Regions from separate parts of the Bacillus sp. BC05(2025) genome, predicted to be linked through region 1. Evidence: riboswitches for the same ligand, from Rfam matches in the RefSeq annotation. Region 1 holds a riboswitch; each other region holds the start of a gene.
What was found. Region 1 has a riboswitch for S-adenosylmethionine ahead of ACZ76X_RS09420 (LLM class flavin-dependent oxidoreductase). Riboswitches for the same ligand answer to the same signal wherever they lie in the genome.
Positions count from the first base shown of each region.

Region 2: linked by a shared signal. The riboswitch ahead of ACZ76X_RS00780 (ECF-type riboflavin transporter substrate-binding protein) and the one ahead of ACZ76X_RS09420 (LLM class flavin-dependent oxidoreductase) in region 1 are both predicted to bind S-adenosylmethionine.
Region 3: linked by a shared signal. The riboswitch ahead of ACZ76X_RS07355 (YezD family protein) and the one ahead of ACZ76X_RS09420 (LLM class flavin-dependent oxidoreductase) in region 1 are both predicted to bind S-adenosylmethionine.
Region 4: linked by a shared signal. The riboswitch ahead of ACZ76X_RS27360 (peptide ABC transporter substrate-binding protein) and the one ahead of ACZ76X_RS09420 (LLM class flavin-dependent oxidoreductase) in region 1 are both predicted to bind S-adenosylmethionine.

Region 1 is NZ_JBWYRA010000002.1:674,105-677,932, reverse strand. It holds gene dhaK (dihydroxyacetone kinase subunit DhaK) at 1-323, shown strand, start outside; gene ACZ76X_RS09430 (SH3 domain-containing protein) at 544-894, shown strand; gene ACZ76X_RS09425 (hypothetical protein) at 1,045-1,278, opposite strand; SAM riboswitch class I at 1,643-1,749, shown strand; gene ACZ76X_RS09420 (LLM class flavin-dependent oxidoreductase) at 1,832-2,890, shown strand; gene ACZ76X_RS09415 (ATP-grasp domain-containing protein) at 2,883-3,828, shown strand, end outside.
Region 2 is NZ_JBWYRA010000001.1:152,834-156,661, reverse strand. It holds gene ACZ76X_RS00785 (energy-coupling factor transporter ATPase) at 1-854, opposite strand, end outside; gene ACZ76X_RS00780 (ECF-type riboflavin transporter substrate-binding protein) at 865-1,413, opposite strand; SAM riboswitch class I at 1,554-1,671, opposite strand; gene ACZ76X_RS00775 (aspartate/glutamate racemase family protein) at 1,824-2,504, shown strand; gene ACZ76X_RS00770 (macrolide family glycosyltransferase) at 2,554-3,732, opposite strand.
Region 3 is NZ_JBWYRA010000002.1:294,234-298,061, forward strand. It holds gene sat (sulfate adenylyltransferase) at 1-1,121, opposite strand, end outside; gene ACZ76X_RS07350 (phosphoadenylyl-sulfate reductase) at 1,160-1,864, opposite strand; gene ACZ76X_RS07355 (YezD family protein) at 1,952-2,095, opposite strand; SAM riboswitch class I at 2,168-2,276, opposite strand; gene lysA (diaminopimelate decarboxylase) at 2,394-3,710, opposite strand.
Region 4 is NZ_JBWYRA010000016.1:49,457-53,284, forward strand. It holds gene proC (pyrroline-5-carboxylate reductase) at 1-41, shown strand, start outside; gene ACZ76X_RS27355 (aldo/keto reductase) at 43-876, shown strand; SAM riboswitch class I at 1,029-1,133, shown strand; gene ACZ76X_RS27360 (peptide ABC transporter substrate-binding protein) at 1,266-2,906, shown strand; gene ACZ76X_RS27365 (peptide ABC transporter substrate-binding protein) at 3,314-3,828, shown strand, end outside.

The DNA of each region.
Region 1 (3,828 bases):
TGTTGCAAGCAGCACTGCAAGGTATACAATCTATTGGAGAAAGATCATTCGGCAGAGGAGCGGTAGTTGGTGATAAAACACTTGTTGACGCACTTGCTCCATGTGTAGACTCTTGGTTAGCTAGCGCTTCAAACGAAGAATACATGAAAATTGCCTTTGAAAAAGGAGCAGAAGCAGCGGTTAAAGGAGCAGAGTATACGAAAGAAATCGTAGCTCGCATGGGCCGCGCCGGTACAGTTGGTGAAAGAAGCTTGGGATATCCAGATGCAGGTGCGCATGCACTTGGGGTTATCTTTACGGAGATTTCGGGTAGTTTGAAATAGGAATGAGAAAGTCCCTTTGCCTTAAGGTGGAGGGGCTTTTATATAGTTGGTAGAAGACTACTTTCGAGCTCTCTGTAAAATATGAGTTTGTTACTATTTTTGATAAAATCTTATTTCAAAAATACAACTAATATTTCTCAACATTAATATATTGAAAATAGTTAGAATATTTAAGATAATCATTTGTGAAGAAATAAATTATAAAAAGGGGGAATTTATTTTGTTACGTCGCTTATCTATTTGTACTTTATTAACAGCTTTTATCTTTACTTTGTTTACATTTAACGGCTCTGCTTTCGCGGCTACGAATACTACTGAAAATGAAACAGTAGTAGCAGCTTGTGCAAAGGGAGGTACGGTAGGTACATATGGTGCAAAGATGCGCAGTGGTTACACTGTGGGATCACCTGTCTTACACACATTTAATAGTGGTGAGAAAATTACTGGCACATGGGTAACAGGTGAGTATGTTCAAGGGCATTATAGTAATTCTAAACAGTGGTTAAAAGTTACTTATAAAGGGATGACAGGTTATGTGTCCCACACAACATTATATAACGTTTGCTCATAAAACTATGTAATATAATAGCTTTTGAGATATTGAACTAATCCCTTCTAGGGATTAGTTCTTTTTATCTTCTTGAAAAATATTCACTTTTAACAAAAGTAGTGTATGAATTACCAGTTTTTTCTATATAGAGGACATCCTGATTCTAGTGTTTTATTCATTAAATATCTCCGGTTTCTCCACTCTAAATAATTGCACCTCACCGCACTCTAAACAGAATGTAGTTAATAGTTTGGAACGTTTCCCCACTGAAAAGAGCCTACTAGGATCATCTTCACAAATATATGCATGATAAGCAGATCCAACTCTTCCTTCTTTAAATGTAGTAGAACCACAATTCTCACATCGTTTATCCCGCGTTAACGGACAGTAAAACTCCCACCTCAAAATTCAGTTGGAGCAAAGAAATTAGGTGGGAGATCAACTGTCCGTAAACGTCCGATTGGTTCAACTAATAATCAATGGGGGATGAAGAAAACCCCCACTGATTAAAGTTTCACTTTATTGTTCATGCTACGAACACCTCTTTTGCTGTATTTTTAAGATAAAAGTAAAGCAACTTGGTTATACATGATGTTTTCGACATGATCCAACATCCTCTTTATATATCCGCAAGTAAAAAACATAATACTCCTATAAACCTCTATAACAATATGAATTTTCATATATCATTTAATGTTTATCGGAAAAATAAGTATTAAAGTATTGATTTTTATTATTCTGATGATTATAATAAATGGAAATCAAACAATTCTTATGTTGAGAAGTGGAGGGACGGGCCCTATGAAACTTCGGCAACCTCGTTTTAGACGAAAGGTGCCAAATCCTGCAGGTGAAAAAACACCTGAAAGATAAGAGCGGTTCACTTAGTCAAGAAGGCTACTCTTATTTCGATAAGAGTAGCTTTTTTTATGGCTAAAAGATAAAGGGGGAATAGGTAGTGGAGTATGGTTTTTGGTTACCGATTTTTGGGGGATGGCTTCGAAATGTAGATGATGAATCTATGCCGCCTACGTTTGAGTATGCAAAACAAACAGCGCAAGCGGCAGAACAATTAGGTTTTTCAACAACACTGATTGCAGAATTAAACTTAAATGATATAAAAGGTGTGTCAGCACCAAGTTTAGAAGCGTGGACAACTGCGGCAGCACTTGCAGCAGTAACGGATAAATTAGAGATTATGACAGCTGTCAGACCTGGCTTCCATAATCCAGCAGTTACAGCGAAAATGGCAGCGAATATCGATCAATTAAGTAATGGTCGGTTTACATTGAATGTAGTTTCAGCATGGTGGGAAGAAGAAGCGAGGCAGTACGGCGGAGTATTTACCGCACATGATGAAAGGTATGATCGCACAGAGGAATTTGTAACAATTTTGAAAGAGCTTTGGAAAGAAGACGAGTTCTCTTATAAGGGGAACTTTTATGAGCTTCAGCATACACATTTAAGTCCAAAACCTGTGCAGAAACAAGGCATTAAGCTTTATGCAGGTGGTGAGAGTGAGCGAGGAAAAGAGGTTATTGTAAATCACGCGGATGCATATGTAATGCACGGGGGAACAGTGGAAGAAGTAGCTGTGAAAATAGAAGATATGAAGAATCGTAGAAAGAAAGTGACAGAGGAGCCATTGCAGTCATTCGGGCTGGCGGCTTACGTCATTTGTCGTGATACAGAAGAAGAGGCGTTAGAAGAATGGAGACGTATAACGGATGTGAAAGATGATGCGTTAGGTTACGCGGGTTACCAAGATTTTGTGAGTAAATCGCAGTTGGAACAGCAAGTAAAGCTCAATGATTATTCTGTATCGAATCGCGGGTTACGTCCTAATTTAATCGGAACACCAGAACAAATTGCAGAAAGAATACTTGCTTTTGAAGAAGTCGGTGTTACATTATTACTTTTACAATTTTCACCACAGCTTGAAGAGATGAAACGATTTTCTGAAAAAGTGATGCCATTAGTTGAAGCAAAAAGAAAGGAATTGATTACAAATGAGTAAAATTTACATATTACATGAGAACAAGGAATGGACGGATCATTTAGTGAAAAGGCTGGAAGAACTGGAGTTGCCATATGAGGAATGGCTTTTAAATGAAGGAACACTTCCGTTAGAACAAGAACCTCCCAAAGGTGTTTTTTATAGCCGCATGAGTGCTTCGTCACATACGAGAGGGCATCGATATGCACCTGAGTTGACTGAAGGAGTTCTTGCTTGGCTAGAGGGATATGGAAGAACAGTATTTAACGGGTCTCGTGCGTTACGTCTTGAAGTAAGTAAATTGAATCAATATGCAGCATTAAGAAAATTTGGGATACAAGTGCCGAAAACAATTGGTGCTGTTGGCCGTGATCATATAGTAAAAGCAGCAAGGGAGTTAGGGGAAGTACCGTTCATTACAAAGCATAACCGTGCAGGGAAAGGCCTTGGTGTTCAACTCTTTCATTCCATTGATGCTTTAGAACAATATTTGGATAGTCCAGCGTTTGAAGAGCCGATTGATGGAATTACTTTAATCCAGCAATATATTGAAGCGCCAGAACCATATATTACACGTTGTGAATTTGTAGGCGGTCAGTTTGTATATGCAGTTAAAGTAGATACATCAGAGGGATTTGAGCTTTGTCCAGCAGATGCTTGCTCAATTCAAGATGCTTTCTGCCCAGTAGGAGAAGAGAGTAAGAAAGAAACGTCAACAAAATTTGAAATTATATCGGACTTCCACGAGCCAATTATTGAACAATACAAAGAGTTCTTGAAAGAAAATGAAATTACTGTTGCTGGTATTGAATTTATTCGCAGTGCGGATGGAACAATTTATACGTATGATATTAATACAAACACAAACTATAATTCTGACGCAGAGTCTAAAGCGAATCAATTTGGTATGCTTGAACTTGCTACATTCCTTGGAAGAGAATTAGAGAAACAAGTAGAGT
Region 2 (3,828 bases), on a different contig from region 1:
TCCATCCACTCATTTATTGCGCTACGAACACTTTCTCTTTGAAGATTTTCAAGTGGGTATATTCCCTCATTATTACTATCAAACTGTAACCTCTTTAATCCTTCCATGTACATAGGTTCCCTTAAGCCAATAGATGGTAATATATTTGAGGCCAAAATCTCTTCGGGTGTCCCTATCGCAACGATTTCCCCTTCATCCATTAAAATAATTTTATCTAAATTCAGATTTAACATTTCTTCTATTCGATGTTCAATAATTACAATTGTTTTATTATATTGTTTATGTATATCTTTAATAAGTTCTATTGTATGTAAGCTACTTACTGGATCTAAATTCGCTAAAGGTTCATCAAACAATAATATATTAGCATTTGTCGTTAACAGACCCGCTAAAGAAACAGTTTGTTTTTGCCCTCCTGATAATTCATGAGGACTTTGTTTATGAAAAGTATGCATCTTTACCTTTTTTAATGATTCTGAAACAATCTTTTTCATATCATCTTGATTTACACATTCATTTTCTAAATAAAAAGCCACATCTTCTTCTACTGTAAGACCAATAAATTGGGCATCTTGATCTTGCAAAATTGTTCCTACCTGTATACTCTGCTCAAAAATACTCCCTTTCCTCGGGTCTTTTCCGGCAATAGAAATAGTTCCAGTACTACTCCCTTCATAAGAAAATGGGATTAGCCCATTGATACAATGAGCTAACGTTGATTTCCCTGAACCACTACGCCCAGCAATTAATACTTTTTCCCCAGGATATATATGAAACGTAATGTCTTTTACAGTAGGCTGTGCCGCATGCTTATATTGAAAACTAAATTTTTCTAAAGAAATAATTGGTTGCATGTTAACATCCCTACTTTTCAATTTTTAAATGTGTATGTTTCTTATTTGACTTAGCTAGACCCATTGTAATTGGCAACCCAAGAACTAAAAATACAATAACATCCGCAATTGTTGCTCCTAATACTTGTATTACAATTTTGTCAAACGGTTCTCCCATGACAATAATATCGAATGCCCCAGCAAATATAATAGCAATGACGATACCAATTAATCCCGTAATGGCTAAATAAGAAATATCGCCTTTATTATACGTCCCGTTTTTCACACTAAAGCCAACTCTTTTTTGAATGAGCCCCATTGCAAAACCAATAATGCCTGAACTAATAACCCATCCCCACCAAATACCCCAGCCAGCAATTGTATCCGTTACGGTATGACCGATAAGTCCTATTAACAGCCCTGCCACTGGACCAAATAAAGCTCCAAAAACAGTTAAGATAGCTAATGCAGGTTTAATAAACGTATTTGGTGCAATAGAAAATCCCCAGAGCCCTAATATACCGTATAATGCTGCTCCAATTCCGATTGCTACTACTAACTTTGTTGATAATTTATTCATTACAATTCCCCTCTCATATGAGTCAACTTTTATTACTCTATATTTATTTTGAAAATGAATTATGCATCGACACTCCCTTTCTATACAACAAAAAAATGACCTCTTACATAAGAGGTCATTTTCTTTCACATTCAAGAATCCTCTTATCTGCCAAAAAACACACACGTGTCCTCTGCGGAATTAGCACCTTCCTATAACATGTACATAGGGGTTGCTGAGGTTTCATAGGGCCGTTCCCTCCACCTCTCTGGATAAGTATTAATTTGTAATTCGTATTATGGCACTTAGAAGAATAAATTTCAATACTTTTCTAATTATTTTTATTTTTCGTTTAACAGTACGTTTAAATCATTGTATTCTTATCGGAATTATGAAATAATAAATTAAAATAGTTACGGGAGGAATGTACGATGAAAGTAATCGGTTTAATTGGTGGCCTAAGTTGGGAATCTACATCATTATACTATAAACATATTAATACACTTACACTCTCTCAATATGATCAGAATGCAAAGCTTGTTTTATATAGTATGGACTTTGGTGAGGTAACTACTTTATTACAAAATCATCAATATGAAGAAGTGAAAAATGAATTAGTTACAGTTGCAAAAAAGGTTGAAAAATCCGGAGCTGAATGTTTATTAATGTGTTCCAATACAGTCCATTTATTTGCTGAAGAAGTAGAACAAGCAATATCTATTCCACTTCTTCACATTGGTGATGTAAGTGCTAAAGAAATGGTAGAGCAGAATATAAAGCGGATCGGACTATTAGGTACGAAACAAACGATGGAACAAGACTTCTATAAATCACGTCTAGCGAACTATAACATTGAGACAATTATTCCAAATAAAGAGGAAAGAAATTTTATTCATCATGTTATTTTAAATGAATTAAGTAAAGGAATTATTTCAGAAACATCAAAAGAAAAGCTATTACAAATTACAAAATCATTAATTCAAAATGGCGCAGAAGGTATACTACTAGGTTGCACTGAAATACCATTGCTCATTTCCCAAAACGACCTTACTGTTCCTGTTTTTGATACTGCTTTTTTACATGCAAATACTGCTGTACAGTTTGCAGAATAATAGTATAAAAGCATAAAGGTAGAGCCTCTATGCTTTTATATTGTCTACACTATTTATTTAAAAGAGATGCAATCACTGCAATTGCTTCTTTTGAACCACCACATTCTAAAAAACTTTCTTTCAGTTTTCGTATTCCATACTTATACTTTTCATTTGAAAAAACATCTGTTACCGCTTCTTTTAACGTTTGCATATTAACATTCTCTTTCAATAACCGATGGGCTGCTTCAAGCTCAGTTAATCTTTGCGCTATCATTGGCTGGTCTTTATCATGTGGAATGATGACAAATGGGACATTAAAATAAATAGCGTCGTGTACGCTGTTCATGCCGCCATGTGTAATAAAAACATCTGCTTCACTTAATATTTCTGACTGGGGTACGTATGAAGAAATTATAAAATTGTCTGGCGCTTTCTTAATTTTAGAACAATCATTCCTATCACCAATTGCCATTACAACTATTCCATCAAAATCTGAGAAAGTATCAATGCACATATTAAAGAATGGTTCAAGTCCTTCAAGCAGTGTTCCCATTGAAATATATATAACCTTCTTATCTTTAAGCAATTTAAGTGGAAACTCTACATTTGTTTTACGCCTTAAAATACTCGGACCAATAAAAATGTTATTTCTCCCAAACAAATCGCTATTAGGTTGAAAATAACGACTTGTGTATACAAGAGTAATATCTCCCTTGTTATGCATAAATTGAAGATTATTTTTAGGCTTTACTCCAAATTCATGTCCCATTTCATATAGTAACTGTTCAGAAATTTCATCAGGTTCGAATGGTATTTCTGCATTTGGATGAAAAGGTAATGTCTCCAAAAATTTTGGAGGAATTAAAAATATAGGAGAAGAAACTATGCCTGGAATTTGTAAATATTCCTTTACTAACTCTCCAGCGCCAAATATATCATAAATTACGAAATCAAAATGTATGTTTTCACATAATTGTTTCGTAATTTCTAATATATATAAAGAAGTTTGAACGTGTACACGAAAGAAAGAATTCAGCCCATCTGGAGTTTCAGAATCAATAGAAATCTCCTTTAATAAATCTGGATGTGTATATACAGTAGCTCCCAAATCTTCAATTCTGTCTTTAAATTGTTCTGTCGTAATATAATGTACGTGATCACCCAGTTCAGTATAGGATTTGACTAAACTTAATGTAGGATTTACATGTCCCTCTGCTGGAAAATTAACCACTAAAATATTTAGCACTTATTTCTCACTCCTTACATTTCAATTCGCTTATTAAGCATACTGTAATTATTACCGTCAATCTTCACCTAATAGTCCTAATATGCTTGCTACTTT
Region 3 (3,828 bases), 380 kb from region 1:
GCTTTTTTCAAGCCTTTAATTAGCACTTCCACTACTTCTTTACGACTAAATGTACTTGGCGGAACCTCACCGTTTCTTAATAATTCTCTTACTTTCGTACCCGATAAAATGACATGATCTTCTTTTCCGTGCGGGCATGTTTTCGTCGAAGCCATCGCTTCACATTTCGTGCAATAAAAACTATGTTCAAAAAATAGCGGTGTAATCCCTAATTCTTCTACTGTAAAGTTTGTAAAAATTTCTTGCGCTTCATAAGTACCGTAATAATCTCCTACCCCTGCATGATCTCGCCCTACAATAAAGTGGGTACATCCAAAATTCTTTCTGACTAGTGCATGAAATATCGCTTCCCTCGGTCCTGCGTAACGCATCGCTGCAGGAAATACACCTAAAAAGACACGATCTTTCGGATAATAGTTTTGAAGTAACACTTCATAGCTTTCCATTCTTACATCAGCAGGAATATCGTCCGACTTCGTTTCCCCAACGAGCGGATTTAAAAAGAGGCCATCTACAATTTCAAGAGCAGATTTTTGAATATATTCATGGGCACGATGTACAGGATTTCTCGTTTGGAATCCGACTACTGTTTTCCAACCACGTTTTTTAAATTCTTCTCTCGTTTCAATTGGATCTAAATGATAAGAAGGAAATGGATTACTTTCAAAACGTTTCGTAAGAATAATAGCTCCTCCGACGTAAACGTTCGGTCGTTCATATAATTTTTTCACTCCTGGATGAGCCTCATCCGTCGTTTTATACACTAGTAACGCTTCTTTTTCCTTATCAGGCACAAAAATATCTTCTATTTGAATAACACCATATACGTTTCCCCCGTTAACAAGTTTTACTTTCTCTCCAGCTATTAGCCTCTCTGCTACTTCTTCTGTTACTGGTAATGTAATTGGTATACTCCAAACCCTCCCATTAGCTAAACGAAGCGTTTCTACGACCGAATCATAATCTTTCTTCCCTAAAAAACCAGTAAGCGGGCTATATCCTCCTGTTGCTAATAGCTCTAAATCACTTAACGCAATGTTGTCTAGCCCAATTTCTTTTTCAATTTGTGATACATCATATGTCTCGTCTATAAGATTTACTAATTCATTTCTTGTACTCATTTTCTATACCCTCTCTTAGCTTTATTTTCAAATTCATCTTATTGGTAATGTAGACCACATTCAGTTTTCACTTTCCCGGCCCATCTACCATCTCTCGAATCGCCACCCTCACCTACAGGTAACGTACACTTCTCACACCCAATACTTGGATATCCAACATCATGCAGCGGGTTATACGGCAAACTATGTTTGTATACATATCGCCATACCTCTTTCCATGTCCAATGAATGAGCGGACAAACTTTAATAGATTGAAAGCGATGATCTTGATTTATAAACTTTGTATGCTTACGCGTTTCTGATTGTTCCCTCCTTAAGCCCGATATCCACGCTTTTTCCGCTGCTAATGATTTTTCTAACGGTAAAATTTTTCTAATCTTACAACAAAGATTCGGATTACTTTCCCATAATTTCTCACCATGCAACTTCGCTTGTTCATCAAGCGTAAGTTCCGGTTGTTTTTCTATAATATTTAATGAAGGAAATTGCCTCCGCACTTTTTGAATTAATTCATATGTTTCTTGAAAATGAACATTTGTATCTAAAAATACAACTTTAGCAGATGGATTTACTTGGTTTATAAGATGCAGCAATACCATCCCTTCCACTCCGAAGCTACATGCGTATACAATTTCACCTTCATATTCTTTATAAGCCCAACTTAAAACAGATAGCGCGCCTTTCGTTTCATCTTCTTCTGAAAATGAAACATTATTTTCTTCCCACGTTTCATACGTCAACATGTTTTTTCCCCCTGTAAAAGCAAAAAGACGGTTTTAACCTAATCAAAATAGGTTAAAACCGCCTCTAGTTTTTCTAGTCAGCGCTTTTTACTTTAAACGTACCTTTTCACTTTTCTCTAATTGAATGACTTTTCCATCTTGCACAACAATTGTAATTGAACCATATTTCATATCAGCAAGCATCGCTTCAATTTTCTCAGATACTTCCTCAAAATGTTCCCGTACACTCACGCGAACAGCCCCCCTTTTTATTCATAAAAAAAATCTTTCCCATTTCGAAAAGACTGTTCGGTAATATATTTTACCTTATCTTTCAAAATGGATTCCATTTTGCTGGATTTAGCACCTTGCTTTCTATAAGCAGGTTGCCGAGCTTCGTCGGGCCAGTTCCCTCCGCTTCTCTTGATAAGCTTTGTATTTGTATTTTATCACAATTCTGATTTTTTTCAATCCTAGTTTTCCGATATATTTTAATTATTTTATTTTATAAAAAAGGAATTGTCCCTCCGAACAACTCCTTTTTCCTCATTTAAACAAGTTCTTTAATACGTATGCGATCGTTCCCAATAATATTTTCATATGTTTCGCGCTCTACAACAATTTGTGACGTACCACCTTTTGCGAAGACGACAGCTGGTCTACGAATCCGATTATAATTATTCGCCATCGAGTACCCGTATGCCCCTGTACAAGAAATTGCTAGTAAATCCGCAGAGGCAACTTTCGGTAGATTAATATCCCAAATTAACATATCTCCACTCTCACAGCATTTTCCTGCAATCGAAACAACTTCCTCATTCTCATCGTTCCCTCGATTTGCTAACATCGCTTCATAACGAGCGTTATATAGAGCAGGCCTTAAATTATCAGTCATCCCACCATCGACTGATACATATTTCCGAATACCAGGAATGTCTTTCACAGATCCAACTGTATAAAGGGTCGTTCCAGCATCACCTACAATACTACGGCCTGGTTCAACCCATATTTCTGGCAAGGGATAATTACATACTGTAAATTGCTCTCTCACTGCACTTGTTACAGCTCGCACATACGTCTCAAGAGTTAATGGCGTATCTGACTCTGTGTAGCGTATTCCGAATCCTCCGCCCACATTTAGCACTTTTACTACATAATTTGTTCGCTCTCTCACTTTTTCTAAAAATTGATGAAGAACTTCAATCGCTCGCACAAAGCCGGCTGTTTCAAATATTTGTGATCCGATATGTGAATGAATTCCTAACACGTTATAATTTGATTTTTGTAAAGCAAGCTCAATTGCTTGCATCGCTTGACCATTTGACACGCCAAATCCAAATTTCGAATCATCTTGACCTGTTGTAATATATTCATGTGTGTGCGCCTCTACCCCAGGCGTTACACGAATTAATATGTTCACAAATTTCCCATGTTGCACTGCTAAATCATGCAAAATTTCTAATTCTAAGAAGTTATCTACGACAAAACAACCAATATTCGCCTGAAGAGCCATCACAATTTCTTCATCTGTTTTGTTATTGCCGTGAAAATGAATGCGCGATGCCGGAAATCCTGCTTGTAGTGCAGTATATAATTCCCCTCCAGAAACAACATCTAATGACATATTCTCTTCACGAGCTACTCGGCACATCTCCATGCACAAGAACGCCTTGCTTGCATATGCTACTTGATAAGAGAAACCACTTTCTTTAAAAGCACGATGAAACGCGCGGCACTTTCCTCGAATTGACTCTTCATCGTATACATAAAGTGGTGTTCCATATTGTTTTGCTAGCTGCGTCGTATCGCACCCTCCAATTTCTAAGTGTCCTTGCCCATTGATTCGGCTTGTGCCGTGTAAATACATTTGAATTCCTCCCTTATTTCCTCTAAAACTCATAACCCCAATCTTCTATTCATTGCAGCACGCTTTTAGATAGACAAAAAACGCGCGGAACAATGTTCACACGCGTTTCTTATTAGGA
Region 4 (3,828 bases), on a different contig from region 1:
AAGCAGTAGAAGCAACAAACAAAAAAGCTAGGGGGAACTAATATGAGTTTAACAAGTTTAAAAGACTATACAACATTACATAACGGTGTAAAAATGCCTTGGTTCGGTTTAGGTGTTTTTAAAGTAGAAGATGGTTCAGAAGTAATTGAATCTGTAAAAGCAGCAATTAAAAATGGCTACCGCAGCATTGATACTGCAGCAATTTATCAAAACGAAGAAGGCGTTGGACAAGCGATCCGTGAATCAGGTGTTTCACGTGAAGAATTATTTATTACATCAAAAGTATGGAATAGCGATCAAGGATATGAAACAACACTTCAAGCATTTGAAACTACATTAGAGAAATTAGGTCTAGAATATTTAGATTTATATTTAGTACATTGGCCTGTAAAAGGGAAATATACCGAATCATGGAAAGCATTAGAAAAACTTTATAAAGATGGCCGTGTTCGCGCTATCGGTGTGAGTAATTTCCATATTCACCACTTACAAGACGTATTTGAAATTGCTGAAATTAAGCCAATGGTCAACCAAGTGGAATATCATCCACGTTTAGCACAAGAAGAGCTGCATGCTTTCTGTAAAGAACATAACATCCAACTTGAAGCTTGGTCACCATTAATGCAAGGCCAACTGCTAGACAACCCAACATTACAAGACATTGCAACAAAACATAATAAATCAACTGCACAAATTATTTTACGCTGGGATTTACAAAATGAAGTTGTAACAATCCCTAAATCTATTAAAGAACATCGCATTATTGAAAATGCAAATATATTTGATTTTGAATTAAGTGCTGATGACATGAAAGCAATTCAAGCTCTAAATGAAGATCGTCGCGTTGGTCCAGATCCAGATAACTTTAACTTCTAATAGAAAAACCACTGCCATATGCAGTGGTTTTTCCGTTCAATAAAACTGAAAATTTAAACTATATTCCATCCGGTTGACACTTTATTATCAAAGGTGTAAGATTTTGAATTATCAAAGAAACACAAAAATTAATAAAGTTTATTCGTTTACTCATTGTATCAAGAGAGGTGGAGGGACTGGCCCTTTGAAACCTCGGCAACAGGTTCATTTTGAATACTGTGCCACTTCCTGCAAGCTTTATGCTTGAAAGATAGAATGAGGGACTTCGTTTATATACGGGTGCATAACTTGTACGTAAAAATCCCTCTTTCTCAATATGAAAAGAGGGATTTTTTATTTTTCATTTCCCTCATCATCATCCGAACTTAATTATTTAGGAGGAAAATCAAATGAAAAAGAAGTTTGTACCCGGTATTGCATCAGTTGTAGGAGTAAGTATTTTATTAACTGGTTGCGGTAGTTATAAAAACGAAGCAAGTGGAGCAAATGCAAAAGACGAGGCGCCTAGTAAACAGGTTTTAAACTTATCTTCACCTACTGAAATACGAACAATGGATACAGCTCGTGCTACAGATACTGATTCTGGTCAAGTAATGAGAAACGTATTTGAAGGTTTGTATAATCTTGGTGAAGGTAACAAACCTGTCCCTGGTGTTGCAAAATCTCATGAAGTAAGTGGTGATAAAACAAAATACACATTCCACCTGCGAGATTCAAAATGGTCAAATGGCACTCCTGTTACAGCGAAAGATTTTGTCTTCGCTTGGCAAAGAGCTGTCGATCCAGCAACAGCCTCTGAATATGCATTTCTATTCTTTGATATTAAAAATGCAACAAAAATTAACAACAAAGAACTTCCAGCCGATCAACTTGGTGTAAAAGCAATTGATGACCATACGTTTGAGGTAGAATTAGAACGCCCTGTTCCTTACTTTATTAGCTTAACAGCGTTCCCAACATTTCTACCAATTAACGAGGAATTCTTTAAAGCACAAGGTGATAAGTATGCCTTAGAAGACAATACAATCTTGTACAACGGAGCTTTTACACTAAGCGATTGGAAGCACGAACAAAGCTTTAAATTCAAGAAAAATCCTACCTATTGGGATAAAGATACTGTCAAACTAGAAGAAATCAACTTTAACATCGTAAAAGAAAAGTCTACAGAAGTAAATTTATTCGAGTCGAAACAATTAGACCGTATAAAACTAACATCTGACTTCGTTGATAAATATAAAAAGGATGCTAACTTTAAAGAACGTCCAAACGTAGGGGTACAGTTTTTACGTATGAATCAACAAAACAAAATACTTCAAAACGTTTCTGCACGCCAAGCAATCGATCAAACAATTGATCGAAAATCCTTTGTAAATACGTTATTAAACGATGGCTCTACACCAACCTCTAGTCTCGTGCCGAAAAACTTTGCAAAAGGACCTGACGGAACAGACTTCCGTGCTGCAAATGGAGATTTAACAAAGGTTGATACAAAGTCTGCACAAGAATTATGGAAAAAAGCTAAACAAGAGCTTGGATCTGAAAAAATAACGTTAGAACTATTAACAAGTGACGGTGACCTTGAGAAGAAAACTGGTGAATTCTTAAAAGGACAACTAGAAAAGAATTTAGATGGCTTAACAGTGACGATAAAACCCCAACCACGTAAACAACAAGTTTCACTTTTATTAAAAGGTGACTACGAAATTGGAATTGACGGCTGGAGCCCTGACTTTGCGGATCCAATTACATTCCTTGAGCTATTTACAACCGATAACCCTTATAACTTAGATCATTACTCTAATAAGGAGTTCGATGAAACAATAGCAAAAGTGAAAACAACTTTAGCCGGTGATGAAAAAGCTCGCTGGGAAGCATTACTAGCATCCGAGAAAATATTATTTAAAGACTCTGTCATTGCCCCTCTTTACCAAAAGGGTGAATCTTATTTAGAACGTTCTTATGTGAAAGGAATTGTACAAGTAGACTTTGCAGGTCAATTAAACTTCAAGTGGGCAAAAATTGAAAAATAAGTTCAAGCTTTAATTAGTGAGGCTTTCTTCATCCCCACTGATTATGAGTCCACACCAATTGTTTTTTTAGCAAAACATATGAAAAGCAGATTCCTCAACATGAGGAAATCTGCTTTTTTAATATATTATTCTAAGAAATTAACAATCTATTTTTATTATTGACATATAGTTCTTTCCAGTGTTAATATTCTAAATAATCAAAGAAACGAAATATTTAACCATCAAAATATAATGTCTTTTACGTTGGAATATATAACGATAGATTATAGTTCTACATGTATATACATATAGAACACCCGATTACCTATATGCACATACATATAATAGGTTTTCTCTTCTTCTATAGCTACGCTTCAAGACATGGATATTATGACGTTACGAACAACACATTTAGGGAGGAACGAACAATGAAGAAAAAAGTTGTACCTGTTGTTGCATCTGTTTTAGGGGCAAGTCTATTACTAACTGCTTGCGGAGGAAATAAAGATAACGCAAACGGAGCGAAAGCAAATGATAAAGCACCTGATAAACAGGCAATTAACTTATCATTCGCTTCAGAAATTCCAACAATGGATGTTGCAAAAGCAACAGATGGGGAATCCATGAACGTAATGCGAAATGTTTTTGAAGGTTTATATGCGATGGGAGAAGATAATAAACCGATTCCTGGTGTTGCTGAGTCAGTTGACGTTAGTCCCGATAAGACAAAATATACATTCCACCTGCGTGATTCAAAATGGTCAAACGGCACTCCTGTTACAGCAAAAGACTTCGTCTTCGCTTGGCAACGTGCCGTAAATCCGGATACAGCAGCTGAATACGCATTCTTATTCTTTGATATACAGAATGCGAAACAAATAAACCAAAAACAATTGCCAATTGATCAACTAGGAGTCAAAGCTCTTGATGATAAAACGTTAGA